3 regions of the Ammoniphilus sp. CFH 90114 genome follow, and region 2 is predicted to be linked to each of the others. Evidence: riboswitches for the same ligand, from Rfam matches in the RefSeq annotation. Region 2 holds a riboswitch; each other region holds the start of a gene.
What was found. Region 2 has a riboswitch for S-adenosylmethionine ahead of metH (methionine synthase). Riboswitches for the same ligand answer to the same signal wherever they lie in the genome.
Positions count from the first base shown of each region.

Region 1: it holds a riboswitch for S-adenosylmethionine, as region 2 does, so the genes downstream of both, EIZ39_RS19145 (2,3-diketo-5-methylthiopentyl-1-phosphate enolase) here and metH (methionine synthase) in region 2, are expected to answer to the same signal.
Region 3: it holds a riboswitch for S-adenosylmethionine, as region 2 does, so the genes downstream of both, EIZ39_RS11380 (CoA transferase subunit A) here and metH (methionine synthase) in region 2, are expected to answer to the same signal.

Region 1 is NZ_SDLI01000009.1:112,770-119,006, forward strand. Features, by position in the region: gene EIZ39_RS19125 (glutamate synthase-related protein) at 1-1,236, shown strand, start outside; gene mtnA (S-methyl-5-thioribose-1-phosphate isomerase) at 1,611-2,657, opposite strand; gene mtnK (S-methyl-5-thioribose kinase) at 2,669-3,871, opposite strand; SAM riboswitch class I at 4,102-4,234, shown strand; gene EIZ39_RS19145 (2,3-diketo-5-methylthiopentyl-1-phosphate enolase) at 4,322-5,512, shown strand; gene EIZ39_RS19150 (2-hydroxy-3-keto-5-methylthiopentenyl-1-phosphate phosphatase) at 5,509-6,186, shown strand; gene EIZ39_RS19155 (methylthioribulose 1-phosphate dehydratase) at 6,206-6,237, shown strand, end outside.
Region 2 is NZ_SDLI01000007.1:31,049-37,285, forward strand. Features, by position in the region: gene acnA (aconitate hydratase AcnA) at 1-744, opposite strand, end outside; gene EIZ39_RS16290 (IclR family transcriptional regulator) at 1,049-1,795, shown strand; gene EIZ39_RS16295 (MerR family transcriptional regulator) at 1,904-2,395, shown strand; gene EIZ39_RS16300 (dipeptide epimerase) at 2,503-3,594, shown strand; SAM riboswitch class I at 3,659-3,764, shown strand; gene metH (methionine synthase) at 3,927-6,237, shown strand, end outside.
Region 3 is NZ_SDLI01000004.1:244,272-250,508, forward strand. Features, by position in the region: gene EIZ39_RS11360 (ABC transporter ATP-binding protein) at 1-53, opposite strand, end outside; gene EIZ39_RS11365 (ABC transporter substrate-binding protein) at 63-1,172, opposite strand; gene EIZ39_RS11370 (TlpA family protein disulfide reductase) at 1,194-1,676, opposite strand; gene EIZ39_RS11375 (3-oxoacid CoA-transferase subunit B) at 1,673-2,332, opposite strand; gene EIZ39_RS11380 (CoA transferase subunit A) at 2,322-2,987, opposite strand; SAM riboswitch class I at 3,232-3,347, opposite strand; gene EIZ39_RS11385 (enoyl-CoA hydratase) at 3,518-4,291, shown strand; gene EIZ39_RS11390 (DUF1450 domain-containing protein) at 4,719-4,970, shown strand; gene EIZ39_RS11395 (CDGSH iron-sulfur domain-containing protein) at 5,018-5,209, shown strand; gene EIZ39_RS11400 (CBO0543 family protein) at 5,245-5,709, opposite strand.

The DNA.
Region 1 (6,237 bases), on a different contig from region 2:
TGTACAACTTGCCGCGGTTGTCACTTAGATACCTGCCATGTAGGTATTGCTACTCAAATCGAATCTGTTGAAGAAGCTAAGGAACACGGCTTGCGTCGTTTCGTTCCTCGAGTATATGATGAGGCAGTTGAAAATCTGAAGCGTCTTTTCACCGCTTTCGGCGAAGAAGTGAAGCGTATTACCGCTGAACTTGGTATCTCTAACACGCAAGAGCTTGTTGGACGCTCCGATTTACTTCAGCAAGTTCGAGAAACGCAGAAGATTGATCTATCTGCTATGCTTGATCGTTTAGACTTGGAACCAGCTCTTCTTCCTGCTGTGCATGAAGAAGCAGAGTTAGCGAAGGTTCTTGTAGCTGCAGGAGCAGAAAACCAAAGCGCAGAACCGGTGTACGTGGACACGAACAGCCCGCTGGTTCGTCAATTTACCAATGTACTCGGTGATCAACGTGTGTTAGGAAGTCGCTATTCCGGTGAACGTGTGAAGCCTCACTTGGACGGCAGCTACGTTTCTCTTCCAGAAGTTCACTTGAACTTTGAATCTGGCTGTGTTCCTGGTAACGGTCTTGGTGCGTTTAACGCTGAAGGGATCAATATCCGAGTTCAAGGTGGAGCTCAGGATGGCGTCGGTAAAACTAGCTTCGGTGGTAAGATCAGCGTTATGAAGGCTCGTAACAAGAATGGCCTTTTCATTAACGGTTCTGTAGGAAAGAGCTTTGCCTACGGCGCACAAAAAGGTACTTTCATCGTCCAAGGAAATGCCGATGCTCGTGCTTGTATTCGTCTCTCCGGTGCAGATATCATCTTTGGCGGGGAGTTAACCCAACCAATCAACGATCAATTTGGTGGAATCGGTGGCCGTGCAAATCTTAAGGGCTTTGCATTTGAATATATGACAAACGGTAGAGCAATTGTGATGGGAGATCCAGGTCCATGGATTTGTGCAGGGATGACAGGTGGAGTGGTTTATATTCGTCTTCAGCCTGAGATGGGCCTAGACGAAGCTGCCATCAACAGACGTATTGCAAAAGGAGCTAAGGTTTCCCTACTCCCTCTATCTGACAAGGGTCAAAGTGATGTTGTAGAGCTACTAAACAAGTATATTGATGAATTAAAGGCAACAGATCAAGCAGAAACAGCTGCCCGTATTGAGGCACTTCGAGATCACGCAGGACAGCATTTTATGATGCTCGCTCCAGTGAAGCTTCAAGCTGACCAATCCGTTGCTACAGAATAATTTACAGAGTCGGTTTAAGGAAAACTTAAACCGGCTTTTTTCTATGTTGTGAGGGGTGAGCATGAAAAAGGGTGCCGGCTGTCACCGGATAAGCTCTAATCCTCCGCTTAAGATCCGCCCCTAGCCAGGCGCCCTCTCCAGGCCAGTCGGGGGCAATAAGCGGAGAATTTTCCGCTATTCCTACTATCGCCAATAAAAAGGCCGAAATAGGCGGAAATTTTTCCGCTACTCGGCCCCAAACACTCATTTCTACTAGGTTTAATGGCAATAGGCGGAATTGCTTCCGCTATTCAACCCCTAAAACCCTAAATTTAGAAAATAACCGGAAATTCTCCGCTTAAGATCCGCCCATCACGAAGAGGAGCGCCCCCTACCTACTTCTCAAACAATTGCTTCAAACTAACCTCATACGGAGCACGCACGATACCTTTTTCCGTGATAATGGCCGTTACATACTCGTTCGGCGTCACATCGAATGCCGGGTTGAAAACTTTGATATTATGAGGCGCTACGCGATTCCCACTGATCTCTGTAATCTCCTCGTCCGGACGTTCTTCAATCGGGATTTCGGCACCTGTCAGTGTATCTAAGTCAATAGTAGATAAAGGCGAAGCCACGTAGAAAGGAATACCATGTGCCTTAGCCAATACAGCCAAGCCATAGGTTCCGATCTTATTTGCTACGTCTCCGTTTGCAGCGATACGGTCTGTTCCCACAATCACAGCCTGCACCCATCCCTTAGACATAACCATGGCAGCCATATTGTCGCAGATTAAAGTGACGTCAATTCCAGCTTGCTGAAGCTCCCACGCGGTTAGGCGGGCACCTTGCAGCACTGGGCGGGTTTCATCTGCAAATACCTTTATATCCCAACCTCTTTCCTTTGCTAGGAACATAGGAGCGAGTGCTGTTCCGTACTTAGCCGTAGCGATGCCGCCCGCATTACAGTGCGTTAGAACGCCTATTCCATCATGAAACAACGTGATAGCATGCTCACCGATACTTCGGCAAATCTCCACGTCCTCTTCATGCATGCGTTTGGCTTCCTCTAGCAGCTCCTGCTTCATCGCATTGACATCAACATTCACCAAGGATTCCGCCTTATTCATCATTCTGTCAATAGCCCAAAACAAATTGACCGCAGTCGGGCGAGAAGTCGCTAAATACTCTCTCTTCTCACGCAGCTTAATGAGAAAATCCGAGGAGTCAGCTGCCTCAATATCTCTTGCACCTAGATACATACCATAGGCAGCGGAAATACCAATAGCTGGTGCTCCTCTAACCTTCAATGCGCGAATAGCATTCCACATCTGTTCTATAGTATAAACATCCTCAAATACAACTTCTAAAGGAAGCTTCGTTTGATCAAGTAATAATACTCGATCCTCTTCCCAACGTATCGAATGAACATGGTTGTCCATGATCCTGCCACCTACTCTTCTGTTTTCTTAACCATTTCCACGACATCCTCGATGCTGCTCACGGTACCTCTTTGCAATACAAGGGTTTGCCCCAGGCTTAAGGCTAGCGTTTCGGCTTGAGCGCGCACTTTCTCGTCCTGGATGGAGTTCAGATCCGCAACACCGGCAAGTCCGATCACTCTACGCATCATCTTGCATCCAGCAAAACCAATAGAGTCTCTTAATAAACTAGCCATCCTATCATTAATAAACCCTGCATTCGAATACATGACATCCTTAATATGAACTTCGCACAGACGACGGAATTCTTTTTCAAACGTATTCCAAACCTCCACTACGGACGTCAACAAGTATTCCCTGTACGATCCTCGTTCCTCGTCCGTCGTCTTTAACCCTTCCTGCGCGGCATAGTTCAGCAGCAGATTGGCGATGACTGCCCCTATATCAAAGCCCATAGGTCCATAATAAGCGAATTCAGGATCTATCACTTTGGTACTCTCTTCCGTCACCATAATGCTGCCGGTATGAAGATCACCATGAAGCAGAGCCTGAGCTTCCGTCATGAAGGAGTATTTTAACTTCGCAATTTCTTGCTTCAGGACTTCATTCCTCCAGACGCCTTCAACCACATCACGGATTAAAGGGTTAAAGTTATTCGTCTCCGCATCATAGTATGGGTCCGTAAATACAAGATCCTCGGTAATTTTGCAGAGTTCTGGATTAATGAACTGTTCTACCTTCTCTTTTTTCTCTTTGAAATCCAAGGCAAAATCAGAAGTGAAGAACAGCGTCTTTGCAAGGAATACACCGATATGTTCAGCAAATAAAGGATAACGATTCCCTTCAATTAAACCTTTTCGCATAATTACATGACTAGATAAATCCTCCATGACGGTTAAGGCAAGGTCCTTGTCATAGTGATATACCTGTGGAACTAGACCTGGACATAGCTTGTCCTGGATAATTAAAGCTTCACTCTCGATTCGGGCACGGTCAAGGGTTAACGGCCAAGACTCCCCTACCACTCTTGCATAAGGCAAAGCTTGCTTAAAAATAATGCTCTTCCCAGAAACTTTATCCTCAATATGGAAAACTAAGTTTAGATTTCCATCCCCAATTTCCCGACTCTCAAACTGCGCACCTTCTGGGAAAATCCCCGGAAGCTGCCTAGCATACTCCACGGCTTCCTGTTCACTAAACGCACGATATTCCATTCTTCACCCCTCCAATATAGCTTAAGCTCTATTCTATATCTTCTCCAAATTACCCTATGTAAGATGAGTAGGACACAATTTAATAGCTATATACTATATAGAGTGGGTCAACATTGTCAATGTCATAACATTTAGATTGTACGATTTTTTTCTCTATTGACTTTATCCAAGCAAAGGGATAAGATTTTGAATGTATATATTACTAGTGTGTTACCTAACTTTATAATTTCATCTTATCGAGAGATGGCTGAGGGACTGGCCCGATGACGCCCGGCAACCGATTTTTATTTTTCTCTAATTGAGCAGAATAAAAACACGGTGCTACATCCTGCAGAATGAAAGATATATTCTGAGAGATAAGTTGTATTTGACTCGTCATTCAAGTACCTCTTATCGCAAGAGGTACTTTTTATTTTTTCTTGATTCCTACTTGAAAGGGGTTAACAAGAGTTGTCTTACATTACAGTCTCCTATCTTACAGAAGCAAAAAGCCTGGAAAAGAAGGCTGAAGCGATAGCAGTTGGCATGACAGTTGGAAGCTGGACGGACCTGCCTGCAGCAAAACAGGAAAAGCTTCAAAAACATCTTGGCCGCTCGGCCGGCGCCACCGTTTACGAAACCACGGCAGAGGGATTAGAGAGAGGTCTTATTAAAGTAGAGTATCCCGTAGTCAATTTCACCTACGATATTCCTTCCCTACTCACCAACGTATTCGGCAAGTTGTCCATGGACGGAAAGATTAGATTAGTCGATATCGATTTCCCTCAGGAATTTACAAGAGAATTCTCAGGACCCAAGTTCGGAATATCAGGGATAAGAGAGCTATTAAATGTACATGATCGTCCATTATTCATGAGTATCTTCAAGTCTTGTATTGGACTTCCACTCGACGAATTAGTTGAGCAATTTAAACTGCAAGTCGAAGGCGGCGTCGATTTAGTTAAAGATGATGAAATCTTTTTTGCGGATGAACATGCCCCTTTCCTCGATCGCATCCGCGCCTGCAAGGAAGTGACAGAGGCCTCTGGTCGCCAAGTCCTTTATGCAGTTAATCTAACGGGACCGGTTACAGGGCTTGTAGATAAAGCAAAGAGAGCGATAGAAAACGGAGCGAATTGCTTACTCCTTAATGTTTTGCCTTATGGATTTGATATTCTAGCTCAACTAAGTCGAGATCCTGATATTAATGTTCCTATTATGGCCCACCCTGCTATGGCAGGTGCTCTATATCAGTCTTCGACTTACGGCATCTCTTCTCCCCTTGTTTTAGGGAAGCTTATGCGATTGGCTGGTGCAGACATTGGACTATTCCCTTCCCCTTATGGATCGGTAGCTCTGCCTAGACAAGAGGCCTTAGATATTGCAACCCATCTAGTAGAAGAAATTCCAGGAATCAAGCCCACATTTCCTGTTCCTTCAGCTGGAATTCATCCCGGTATGGTTCCCCTACTGTATAAGGACTTCGGCCTTAATCACATTGTCAATGCAGGTGGAGGCATCCATGGACATCCAGGCGGGCCAGTAAGTGGAGGACAAGCCTTCGTCGCAGCTATAGAAGCGACAATGCAAGGTATTCCACTTGAACAGTCTAAGAGCCAAGAATTGCTCACTGCCATTGAGAAGTGGGGGATCGTAAAGTGACTAAACAACTAATTCTATTTTGCGATTTTGACGGTACAATTACAGAAAAAGATAACATTGTAGATATCATGAGAGAATTTTCTCCCCAGGGCTGGGAAGAAATTGTTAAAGATATTTTAGACCAACGCAAGACCATTCGTACGGGTGTAGGTGAACTCTTTTCCCTCATTCCTAGCAGCCAAAAAGAACAAATTACTCAATTTGTGTTAGAAAAAGCCAATATTAGAGCAGGGTTCCAAGACTTTGTTACTTTTACCGAAGAACAAGGAATCAAGCTCCTCATCACGAGCGGCGGGATAGACTTCTTCATTCATCCTATGTTGGAGCACTACGGGCTATTAGATCGGATCTATTGTAACAGTGCAAGATTCGATGACCCTACGATTCAGATTACTTGGCCGAATGCATGTGACGAGCATTGTGACGTAGATTGCGGAATGTGTAAAACAAGCATTATCCGCTCTTACCCAACAGATCAATATTATAAAGTCGTAATTGGAGACAGCATTACCGATTTAGCTGGAGCCAAGATTGCGGACCATACGATTGCCAGATCGTTCTTAAAGCAGAAGTGTGAGGAACTAGGCCTGCCTTATTCCTCTTTCGAAACTTTTCACGATGTAATAGACACCTTAAAAAGGTTACAGCAAGAAGTGCATCCACACTCCTTGTAATAAGAAGGAGGAATAAATCATGAATTATGCGATTCACGCGGATACAAGACA
Region 2 (6,237 bases):
AACTTCAGGAGTAACGAAATACAAAGGCTGTCCTAGCATTCCTGCTTCTGCCTCGATACCACCAACTCCCCAACCAACAACACCAAGACCGTTGATCATGGTTGTATGAGAGTCTGTACCTACTAGAGAGTCAGGATATACTTCTGTCGTTCCGTCTACATCTTTTGTTGCAGCAACAGAAGCGAGGTACTCTAGGTTAACTTGGTGAACGATACCTGTGGAAGGCGGAACCGCACGGAAGTTATTGAATGCCGTTTGTGCCCAACGAAGGAAGCGATAACGCTCTGCATTACGCTCGAACTCAATGGTTTCGTTTTGCTCAAGAGCATCTACGCTTCCAAAGTTATCGACCATAACAGAGTGGTCAATGACAAGATCTACAGGCACAAGAGGGTTGATTTTTGAAACATCCCCGCCAATACGCTGCATGGTAGCACGCATAGCTGCTAAGTCTACTACGGCAGGTACTCCTGTAAAGTCTTGAAGAACGATACGAGCAGGCTTAAATGGAACTTCTTGATTTGGATCGCGCTCAAGAGTCCAGTTAGCCAATTTGTTTACATGTTCTTCTGTGATCGCTTTTCCGTCGAATTCACGAACAGCTGCTTCCAAAAGAACTTTAATAGAATAAGGAAGCCTGGATACTGGGCCAAGCTTTTCTAGGCCTGCTAAGGAATAGTAGGTATAGCTTTTGCCTCCTACTTGAAGTTCAGATCTTACGCCATATTGATCCTTGTTTGCCATGTCATGACCTCCTTGAAGGAACTTAAATAGTGTTTTCCAAGAACCCTGCAAGTTTCAACAGATGAAACCGAGTTTCTCTTATGTATCCTATTATACACATATTTGAAGGAACCGTACACAACTATTTTCCTTGATTTTCACACAAGAAATTGAATTTTTGATGGATATTTACGAATTTCTTCTCCTAAGATATAATATTAACAGATGAAATACTGTTCTGTAGAATGGAACAATAAAACCTGCTCAGTTTTATGTTTTCCATTCTTCTCATAAAATAACAACGGATTCTAAGGGAGGTGGAAGGATGGATGACAAAAAGCAAACCGTAAGAGCGGTGGAGCGTGCACTTGATATCCTCATCTGCTTCACGGATAAACAGGAACTCGGACTAACGGAAATTGCAAAACTTGTAGATTTGAATAAAAGCACAGTACATCGCTTGCTTGCTTCATTAGAAGGGAAGGGTTTTCTGATTCGAGATCCTATCACTGAGAAGTATCGATTAGGATTCAGGTTGTGGGAGCTCTCCGCACACTTAGTTCGGGAAGATGATCCTGCTCTTCTTTTCTTGCCGGAGATGGAGAAGTTAAGAGATTTACTCGGGGAAACTATTAGTTTATATGTTCGTGATGGCCGTGAACGAATTCGCATCCAAGCGGTAGAAAGTAAGCATACGATCCGTAGAGTAGCCCCCATTGGGGTTCGTTTGCCCTTAGCTGTAGGGGCGTCGAGTAAAGTTCTGGTTGCGTTTTCAGATGAGTCGGTCATGGAATTTATTCTTCAAGATCCAGCTTGGCCAGAAACGATTGATAAAGAAAATTATGTCGAGCAGTTGAAGAGAATTGAGCAGACAGGCTACGCCACCAGTGTGGAGGAGAGAGAACAAGGGACCAGCGCGGTGGCGGCTCCTGTGTTTAATCGCATGGGAGATGTCGTTGCCGCACTTTCCGTTTCTGGACCTGCCGCTCGTCTTACGATCGAAAAGATGGTGGAGATGGCCCCTGCGGTGATGGTCGCCGCACAGAGAATGGGCAAGATGGTTAAAAAATAGACAAAAGCAAACAAAATCATACAGAAAATTCGCCCACCGTCTGACAAGCTTTTCTCGCATATTTTGTTATCATGAGCATAACGAAACAAACGGGAAGGGTGACAAGCAATGAATACCGGACAATTGTATTCTTTGAAGGAAATGGCAAAGGAAATGGATACAACTTGGCAAAGTATTCGCAGCTGGAAAGAGCAATACTATCAATTTGTTCCGATGGAGACGGCTGGGAAACAGGTGTGGTTTAAACCGGAAGCGGTGGAAGTCTTTCAATTTATTAAGGAAGCAAAAGAAAAGGGACTTGATCATCATGCGATTCGTTCCGAGTTATTTCAGATTAGTGGACAAGCTGATGACGAAGATGCACAGGAGACGGTGGAGACGGATGCTGTTCCAGTTGACATGGTGATGGTTAAACGTGAACAGCTTGAAGAGATGCAGGAAACCATTCAAGCCCTGCAAAAAGAAGTGAATGAGCTGAAAGAAAAATGGGCGGAAGTAGAAATTGCGAAAAGAGACCAGACACTGATGGATAACCTTCGGGATATACGGGATAAGAAAAAGAAGGGACTCTGGAGCCGAGTCATGAATTTCACATTATAATTAGCGGACCCTTAGACCCGGTGCGATTCGGCAGCACCGGGTTTGATTGCTTTTTCCTTTTGCTTTGGTAGAATGTTCAAAAAGAGAAGCAAAGGGAGATGACATAAATGAAGGTTAGTAAAATTGAATTAATCAAACAATCAACTCCTCTAAAAAAACCGTTTAAGACAGCCCTTCGCACAGCGTACGCGGCAGATGAAATGATCGTAAGGATTACCGCGGATACAGGTGAAGTGGGGTACGGTGCGGCACCTCCAACGGCTGTTATCACGGGTGACACGATTCACTCGATTGCAGGCAATATCGAGGAGTTCATCGCTCCACGATTGATGAATCAAGATCTTGATGAAATAGAGAATTTATTACATACGGTTTCTTCTGTCCTTGTTAATAATAATAGTGCTAAAGCAGCTGTCGACATGGCTTTATATGATTTATGGGCAAAGAAGAACAAAGCTCCTCTTTATAAGTTGTTAGGGGGATCACGTTCTAAATTGGAGACCGATATTACGATTAGCGTCAATGCTCCTGAAGAGATGGCAGATGATGCTCATGATGCTGTGCAGCAAGGGATCTCGATGCTTAAGATAAAGGTAGGAAATGATGCGAAACTAGATTTAGATCGGGTAACAGCGGTTCGTGAGCGGGTAGGAAAAGATGTTTTGATCCGATTAGATGCCAATCAAGGGTGGACTCGAAAAGAGGCCGTTCGCATCATACGCCAGATGGAAGACATGGATTTACAGATTGAACTAGTGGAGCAACCGGTGAAAGCTCATGATTTAGAAGGATTGAAATTTGTAACGGATCAGGTAGAAACACCGATCCTAGCGGATGAAAGTATGTTTTCTGCCAGAGATGCCTTGAAAATACTAGAGATGCGGGCAGCGGACTTGGTTAATATCAAATTAATGAAGTGCGGAGGGATCTATCAAGCCCTAAAGATTAATGCGATTGCCGAGTCTTATGGGGTGGAATGTATGCTCGGGTGTATGTTGGAGAGTTCGATTGGCATCACGGCAGCGGCTCACTTAGCAGCAGCAAAGAAAAATATTACCCGAGTAGATCTGGATTCTGCTTTGCTCTTAGCTGAGAATCGAGTCATTGGCGGGGTTCAATATAAGGGATCTGAGATTACTCTAGGCGTTGGTTTTGGTCTTGGAATTGAAGGGATCCAACTGTCAACCGAATACGTTTAGTAGCGAAAAGAATTGACATCTGTAAGGATAAATGATAGCTTACATATATTAAAGTGAATATTCGACCTTATCGAGAGAGGTGGAGGGACTGGCCCGATGAAACCCAGCAACCGCACGAAGTGTGCAGGTGCTAATTCCAGCAGGACTTTTATTGTCCTGAAAGATAAGAAGCTGATAGCTAAACTTCTTCTTATCAGAAGAAGTTTTTTTGTATATATTTATTTGTCAGCACACGCGTAAACGCGATAAGAGTCGTGGAGGGAGAGAGGAACTTGTCCAAGATCAGCTTGAAGCAGCAATTAGAAAAGAAAATCCTCATCCTGGATGGGGCTATGGGAACGATGATCCAGCAGGCCGACTTAACAGAAGAAGACTTTGGTGGAGAAGCCCTAGATGGCTGTAATGAGATGCTTAACCTTACTCGTCCTGATGTGATTCGCCGTATCCATGAAGAATATTTAGAGGCGGGCGCTGATATCATTGAAACCAATACGTTCGGGGCAACAAGCGTCGTTTTGGCAGAGTATGACCTTCAGAATCAATCCGCTGAAATTAATTTGGCTGCAGCCAGATTGGCAAAGGAAGCGGTAGATGCTTATTCAACAGAGGACTGGCCACGTTATGTCGCAGGATCTATGGGGCCGACCACCAAGACCCTCTCGGTTACGGGTGGGGTCACCTTTGATGAATTAATTGAAACGTATTATGAGCAAGCGAAAGCTTTAGTCCAAGGAGGCGTGGATGTTCTCCTCTTAGAAACCGCACAGGATATGCTGAATGTGAAAGCTGGAAGCATCGGGATTAAGAAGGCTCTAGATGAACTAGAGGTTGAGATTCCTGTGATGATCTCAGGAACCATCGAGCCGATGGGAACGACGCTTGCAGGTCAAAATATTGAAGCCTTTTATATCTCGCTTGAGCATCTAAAGCCGATCTCTGTTGGTTTGAACTGTGCTACAGGGCCAGAGTTTATGCGTGATCATATCCGAACCCTCTCAGAACTTGCTCAATGTGCGGTAAGTTGTTATCCGAATGCAGGTCTTCCAGATGAAAATGGACATTATCACGAATCTCCACAAGCCCTTGCTACCAAGCTGGCCGGATTTGCAGAGAAAGGATGGCTCAACGTCGCAGGAGGATGCTGCGGTACGACTCCAGAACATGTCCGTGCCATGGCGGAGGAGCTTAAACATTATTCCCCAAGGAGAGAAACGAAGCCACATGGTCATGTGGTTTCCGGTATTGAACCGGTCTATTTAGAAGAAGACAATCGCCCATTATTTGTCGGGGAGCGGACGAATGTCATTGGATCTAAGAAGTTCCGGGATCTGATTAAAGAAGGAAAGTATGAGGAAGCCTCCGAAATCGCTCGAGCCCAAGTGAAGAAGGGCGCCCATATTATTGACGTTTGTTTAGCTGATCCTGATCGTGAAGAGGCAGAGGATATGAGCCAATTCCTAGGGTACGTGGTCAATAAAGTAAAGGTACCTCTCATGATCGATTCTACGGATCCTGAAGTCATCGAGCTTAGTCTTAAGTTTTCCCAAGGGAAAGCGATTATTAACTCGATCAATCTGGAAGATGGAGAAGAGCGCTTTGAACAAGTAGCACCTCTGATCAAGACCTATGGAGCAGCTGTTGTGGTGGGAACGATTGATGAAAAGGGTATGGCTGTTACTCGAGAGAAGAAATTAGAAGTTGCTAAACGTTCCTATGATCTGCTTGTCCATAAATACGGACTTAATCCTTTAGACATCATCTTTGATCCGCTTGTGTTTCCGGTAGGGACGGGGGATGAGTCCTATATCGGTGCAGCGCTTGAAACCGTAGAAGGAATTAGACTCATTAAAGAGGCCATGCCGCAATGTCAGACCATCCTTGGGGTAAGCAACGTCTCCTTTGGTTTACCTGCAGCGGGGCGTGAAGTGCTTAATGCTGTTTTCTTGTACCACTGTACAAAAGCGGGCCTCGATTACGCGATCGTCAACACCGAGAAACTAGAGCGTTTCGCCTCTATTCCAGAAGAGGAGCGGAAGCTATCCGAAGATCTTCTATTCCGGACCAACGATGAGACACTAGCGCAGTTTACAGCCTTCTATCGTGAAAAGAAAACCGTGAAGAAAGAGATTATCAGCAATTTAAGCTTAGAGGAGCGCCTTGCTCAATATATCGTGGAAGGGACAAAAGAGGGACTTCAAAAGGACCTTGATGAGGCTCTCGCGAAATACCCTCCACTTGAAATTATCAATGGTCCCTTGATGGCGGGAATGAGTGAAGTCGGCCGCTTGTTTAACAATAATGAGCTGATTGTAGCCGAAGTACTGCAAAGTGCTGAGGTCATGAAAACTTCCGTTGCCTACCTAGAACCTTATATGGAAAAAACCTCTTCTTCTGTAAAAGGGAAAATCCTTCTTGCGACTGTAAAAGGCGACGTGCATGATATTGGAAAGAATCTGGTTGAGATCATTCTGTCGAATAATGGTTACAAAATCGTCAATCTAGGGATCAAGGTTCCACCTGAGGAACTCATCCGTGCCTATCGGGAAGAGAAGCCTGATGCTATCGGACTCTCTGGTTTGTTAGTGAAATCCGCACAACAGATGGTAACGACGGCACAAGACTTAAAAACGGCTGGGATCGATG
Region 3 (6,237 bases), on a different contig from region 2:
TCTTGGTTCTGCTTGTAAGCATAAGAAACATCACGAATCGATATCATACTCATTTTTTTCACCTACAAATTATCTTCCTTAAATTTTTGTTCAAGTTCCTTTAGAAACGCATCTTCTGGGGACTGCTTAAGTAAGGCATTGAGAGCTTCTTCGTATAGTGCTACGTTGATATTGTTTTCAATGCCCTCTTGGGATTGAACGTACTCAATTTTCTTCATCCCTTCCCAGAATTCTTCTACACCCTTTTTATTAGGATCAGCAGAGATTAACATGGTTCCGCCATAGGCATCCGCTTCAATGAGCGCACGGTCTACCTTGACATAGCGAGTAACGATATCGATGGTTTCTTCTTTATTTTCATGATAGAACTTCTCTGCACGAATTAAAGCACGGAAAAACGCTTCATAATCACCTTTACGCTTTAGAATGTTGTCGTTAAGCGCCACTTGACGGCAGCATGGATGCCCTTCAAAATATTCATCTGTATACGACACTACTTCTAGCCCTTGCTGCTCTGCCATTTCCATGAATGGAGCCCAAACCACACCGGCGTCTACACTTTTATTCTTTACGGCTTGAAGCACACTAGCCGGTTTATCTAATTCCACGATCTCCACATCGTTCTTCCAGTCGATTCCTGCATCTGCTAAACCTTTTCTCCAAACCGCATCCCCATTGGCCAGCTTTACGGTAGCGATTTTCTTTCCAACAAACCCTTGAATATCTTGAAACTCCGAAGCACGGTCAGGTAAGGCGATGATCCCGTTCCCTTTTCCACCAGCGCCTCCAATGATCGTCATATCCGACGCCCCTTTGTCGATGAAGCTTAAAGGAGCTGCCGTACCAAACGCTCCAACGTCTAATTTACCAGCCTTAATCGCATTAAGTCCTTCCCCTGAATTTCCGAATTCGATTAATTCCGTTTTCAAACCCTCTTCAGCAAAATATCCTTCTTCTTGTGCTACGAAGAATAACAAATCAATCGTTGCCGGTAGATAACCGATCCGGAACGTTTCACCCGTTGTCTGAGCACTCGCCTCTGCCGGTTGAGCTTCCGCTTGTGCGGATGGTTGCTGTGCTACAGGAGCCGTGCTCGAATTACATCCTGCTAGAATCAATAAACTTGCGGCTGTCCCCAACGTTACTACTCTCTTCGTCCAATTCTTTCTCATCTTTCTCTCTCCCTACTCTCGTTATTTTAATAATGCTTGTATTTCTTCGAGCAATTGCTGCTCACTTAGCGCTCCCGTATATTGCCGGACAATCTGTCCCTTCCCATCAATCAGGAAAAGGGTGGGCAAAGCTTGAACTTGATACAGCTTCGTTATTTCTCCTAACTTATCTAATCCAATGTCATAGGTAATCTGATGATCTTCGAGAAACTTCCGAACCTCTTTACGGTCATCTTGGTAGGTTAGATTTACCCCAACAATCGAAAGCTGATCCTTATATTGGTCATGAATCCTTTGTAAAACCGGCATCTCCTCTTTGCACGGTGGACACCATGTCGTCCAGAAGTTTAAAATTACCGGTTTTCCTTTATAGTTTTCTAGAGAAATTTCTTCTCCTTCAACGGAACCGAGTTGGAAAATCGGAGCTAGTTGAGCCTCCGAACCTGAGACAGCCGTACTGCAGCCACCAAGTAAGAGGCAGATTATCAATACCAACGGTTTCATCGACTCACTTCCAAATGTTGCACAGCGACTCGAAACGGAGCTGCCGTTTTTTGTGTCACTTCCTCGATCGTTGATCCTGGCTGTAACTCAACGAGTACCAAACCTTCCCTGTCAACTTGAAAAACAGCAAGTTCCGTTACAATGAGACTAACCTTTCCTTGTGCCGTTAGAGGCAATGTGCATTGTTCCAGAATTTTAGACTTCCCGTCTTTCGTCGTATGCTCCATCGCTATAATTACCCTCTTCGAACCAACGACTAAATCCATTGACCCACCAATTCCTGGGGTAAACACACCTGGGATACACCAGGATGCTAGGTTCCCGTGTTGATCCACCTGCAGAGCACCTAATACCGTGACATCAACATGTCCCCCACGAATAATAGAGAAGGAGAGCGAGGTATCAAAGAATACTCCACCTTGCCGTACGGTTACGGGTTTCCCCCCTGCATTGAATAAGTCTTCATCTTCCTCTCCTGGCTCAGGTGATGCCCCCATGCCAATCATGCCATTCTCAGATTGAAGAAGCACTTCAATATTATTAGGTATGTAATTCGCTACCAGAGTAGGAAGTCCGATGCCTAAGTTCACCAAGTCCCCATCGCTTAATTCCTGTGCCACTCTTCGAGCAATCGTAGAACGAATATCAGCCGACATGCGCTTCACTCCTTTCTTTCTGAACTAAGTAATCAATGAAAATTCCGGGTGTATGGACAATATCTGGCTCAAGGTCACCTAGATCTACAATTTCATTCGTCTGTGCAATAACCAGATCAGCAGCCATTGCCATCGTAGGACTCCAATTGCGCGTCGTCTTGCGGTGAAATAGATTACCAGAACGGTCTGCAATACTCGCTTGGATAAGAGCCACATCGGCTCGAAGCGGAAGTTCTAACAAGTACGTTTTACCGTTGACCTCAATCACTTGCTTCCCCTCTGCTGCTATCGTCCCCACCCCAGTTGGGGTAAGAAAACCGCCTAGCCCACTTCCACCCGCTCGTACTTGTTCTACCAAAGTTCCCATCGGAACAATCTGAACCTCTAATTCCCCAGCCAACATCTGCCTTTGAGTTTCTGGATTCGTCCCGATATGACAGGTGATCACCTTCTTCACCTGACGCTTGGCAATTAATTTTCCAATCCCTTGATTCTCGTAACAAGTGTCATTGCTAATAATCGTTAGATCCTTCACCTTCGAGTCCACCAAAGCATCAATCAAAGTTTCTGGAGCATTCAAAAATCCTGCGATCATCACTGTTGCCCCATCATGAATATGAGACACTGCCTCTTGTGCACTTACTATACGTTTCACTCGAACTCCTCCTACTCTCAATATGCAACTACACCGATATCTCTTATCTAAATACTCAGTTTTAAAAGTGTAAAAACCCATCAAATGATTGCACTTCGCCAAATTTTCAATTATTTAAATGTCTAAAAGTGTTGTTGATGTGATCTGATCACTCAGGTTGTTTCAACAAGTTTTTAGTCGAAGCTTCACATTTTGGTATAAAAAAAACTTCCTCGGAAAAGAGGAAGTTTCGCTTGCGGCTTCACTCTTATCTGCCAGGTTATACTACCTGAAGGAATTAGCACCTTTCTATTCTTGTCAAAAGAATAAATGGTTGCCGGGTATCATCGGGCCAGTTCCCTCCACCGCTCTGGATAAGATTTCTCGGATATGTATTTGTTGTTTATTACATTAACACTCTAAAACCTACTAGTCAACTAGTTTTTCTCACTTTAGTGAATAAAAACATATACAACGAATTACTCTCTTGTCAGGGAATGGCTTAACGCTTTATGATAGTAAATACAAAAATAGCTGAGGAGGTACTCATAATGGAATTTTTATCTTATCGTACAGCGGACAGAATAGGCTACATTACCCTACGAAATGACAAGCAACGCAATGCCCTATCCTTGCCGTTAATCCATGAAATGGAAGCACTGCTTCAGCAAATTGAAAGAGAACAAGCCGTTAATGTCTTGGTTATAGAGGCAGAAGGCAAAGTATTCAGTTCTGGCCATAACCTCCGTGAAGTAGAAGGCCAATCTACTCAAGACGTTCTCCACCTGTTTAATGAGTGCCAACGCTTAATGTTAAAGATTCGAAACATTCCACAAGTTACCATTGCTAAAGTTCATGGGATTGCTACCGCTGCTGGTTGTCAATTGGTTGCTGCTTGTGATTTAGCTGTTTCCGCAGAACAAGCTCAGTTTGCCGCACCTGGCGTACATATAGGCTTTTTCTGCAGCACTCCTGCTGTCTTCATCAGTAGAAACGTAGGAAGAAAGAAAGCAGCGGAAATGCTCTTTACGGGTGACTTTATCTCTGCCCAAGACGCCTTAGAATCTGGTTTGGTGAACAAGGTTGTACCGCAAGAAGAATTGGACAAGGCTGTAGACGAGCTTGCTGCATCGGTTGCTAGACATAGCTTACATACCCTTGCCATTGGTAAGCGAGGATTCTATCAGCAGCTCCAAATGGATGATTTCCAAGCTCTAAGTTACGCATCAGAAATTATGGCAACCAACAGCCAACATCCAGATGCCGTAGAAGGAATTAATGCGTTTCTATCTAAACGTAAACCAAATTGGAGCGACAGAGCATAAGAGGCATAAGTCGTTACTATTACTAACCCGAGAGGGCTTCACTTGACGCGGTTGAGGTCCTTCTTTGGTTGGGCGGTCGTTTGAGTGCTCCAATCCTCGCGGACATACGATCCGTTAAATCAGCTAAAAAACCCAATTTTGAGGTTCTATGGGACATAGGATTCCTTATTCACTCCAAAACGAAGATGAAACTATGAATTTCTCGTAAATAACGGAAGCTATGTCCATTCCACCCACCAATATCACGGTTTTTACCGAAATAACATCCCCCATGTCCGTGAGAAGCCTTCCTGGACTCCATCCCTTTAATACAGAAAAGCTCTACCGCCCGTTCACTTCAAAGGGTATATTTGTAAACTTTTTTAGAATTAGTATAATTTTCTACAGTGTCAATTTAAGATCTTATCTTAAGAAAGGATGAGGTATTGTGGAGATTATAATTAAATACTGTAGCGGGAATGAGATGGCTCCTGTATTAGCAAATGGCCTTGAGGTAAATGCTAGTAGTTCTGAGATAAAGGTTATGCAACAAGGTTGCTTAAATTATTGTGGCGATTGTTTAGTAAATCCATATGTTTTCTTAAATGGTGAAATGATAATGGATGATAGTGTAGAGTCTTTACTACAGACGATTAAGGAACGGATTGAAGGCAAAGAAACCGTCCCATCAACTACCTAGTAGGAATAAAGACCTCCATAATAGACCAACATGGTAAATGGAGGTGAATGAGCATGGCCGAAATAAAAATTAGGGATAATGGCCCCTTAGTTGTAAGTGGAGTTCCTCTACTTGATGGGGAAGGCCAACAACTAGAGACAAATGAACAAGTTTTTCTATGTCGATGCGGACTTTCAGACAATAAGCCCTACTGTAATGGCGCTCATAAAGGAAAGTTTGAAAGTATTGTACGGGCTTAAGAAGGAGGATTACCCTTAGCGGAGATCCTCCGCTTTTACTTCCGCCTATCCCACCTTATGAACCAACGGAAGAGAAACAAATTAACCCCATAATTTAAGGCTCCACTAATCGCCGTATGATATAATGTCCACTTATGTAAAACCAATAGCTCCGTATGCTTCATTATAAAATAATCCTGAACAACCAAAAACACAACATACACTCCCATCCCCCACCACAACATCCTCAAACGAATAGCATAATGAAGAACAAGTAACGTAAACCCAGGAAGTAGAAACCCATCATAGATCAAGTTATTAGCTGTCAAGTGAGGTAGAAATCGGTATGGGAATTCTAAATAGTTTAAGGAAACTAAGAAATTAGATATGATCGTATTTAATACAGCTCTTACACCGAAAAAAAGTAGATAAGCACGAGCAAACTGTGCCCAATCCAATCCTCTCCAAATAACAATGAGAACAAGGATAGCCGAAGAGATAAGGATGAAGTCTTCTAACATGTCTGATACATCCTCTGTCTTTTTAGAATTATTCTGTTCCTTTTTGTTCGGGCCTTGGAATGACCCCAACACCGTTTTCAGGGTGCCAGTCTGACGTTTGGATTACCCCAAATCCAGTCAACCCCGTTTTCGGGGCACCATTCCGACTCTTTGATTACCCCAAATCCAGTCAGCTCCGTTTTCAGGGTATCATTCCGACTCTTTGATTACCCCAAATCCAGTCAACCCCGTTTTCAGGGCACCATTCCGACTCTTTGATTACCCCAAATCCAGTCAACCCCGTTTTCGGGGCACCATTCCGGCTCTTTGATTACCCCAAATCGAGTCAACCCCGTTTTCGGGGCACCATTCCGGCTCTTTGATTACCCCAAATCAGCTCATCCCTGTTTTCAGGGTACCATTCCGGCTCTTTGACACCCTCAAATTAGCTCATCCCCGTTTTCAGGGTGCCATTCAAGCGCTGAGTCAATCGGAGTTTGTTCACCCTGTCCTGACCCACAACCCGGTACTATCCAACCTTATGTGACA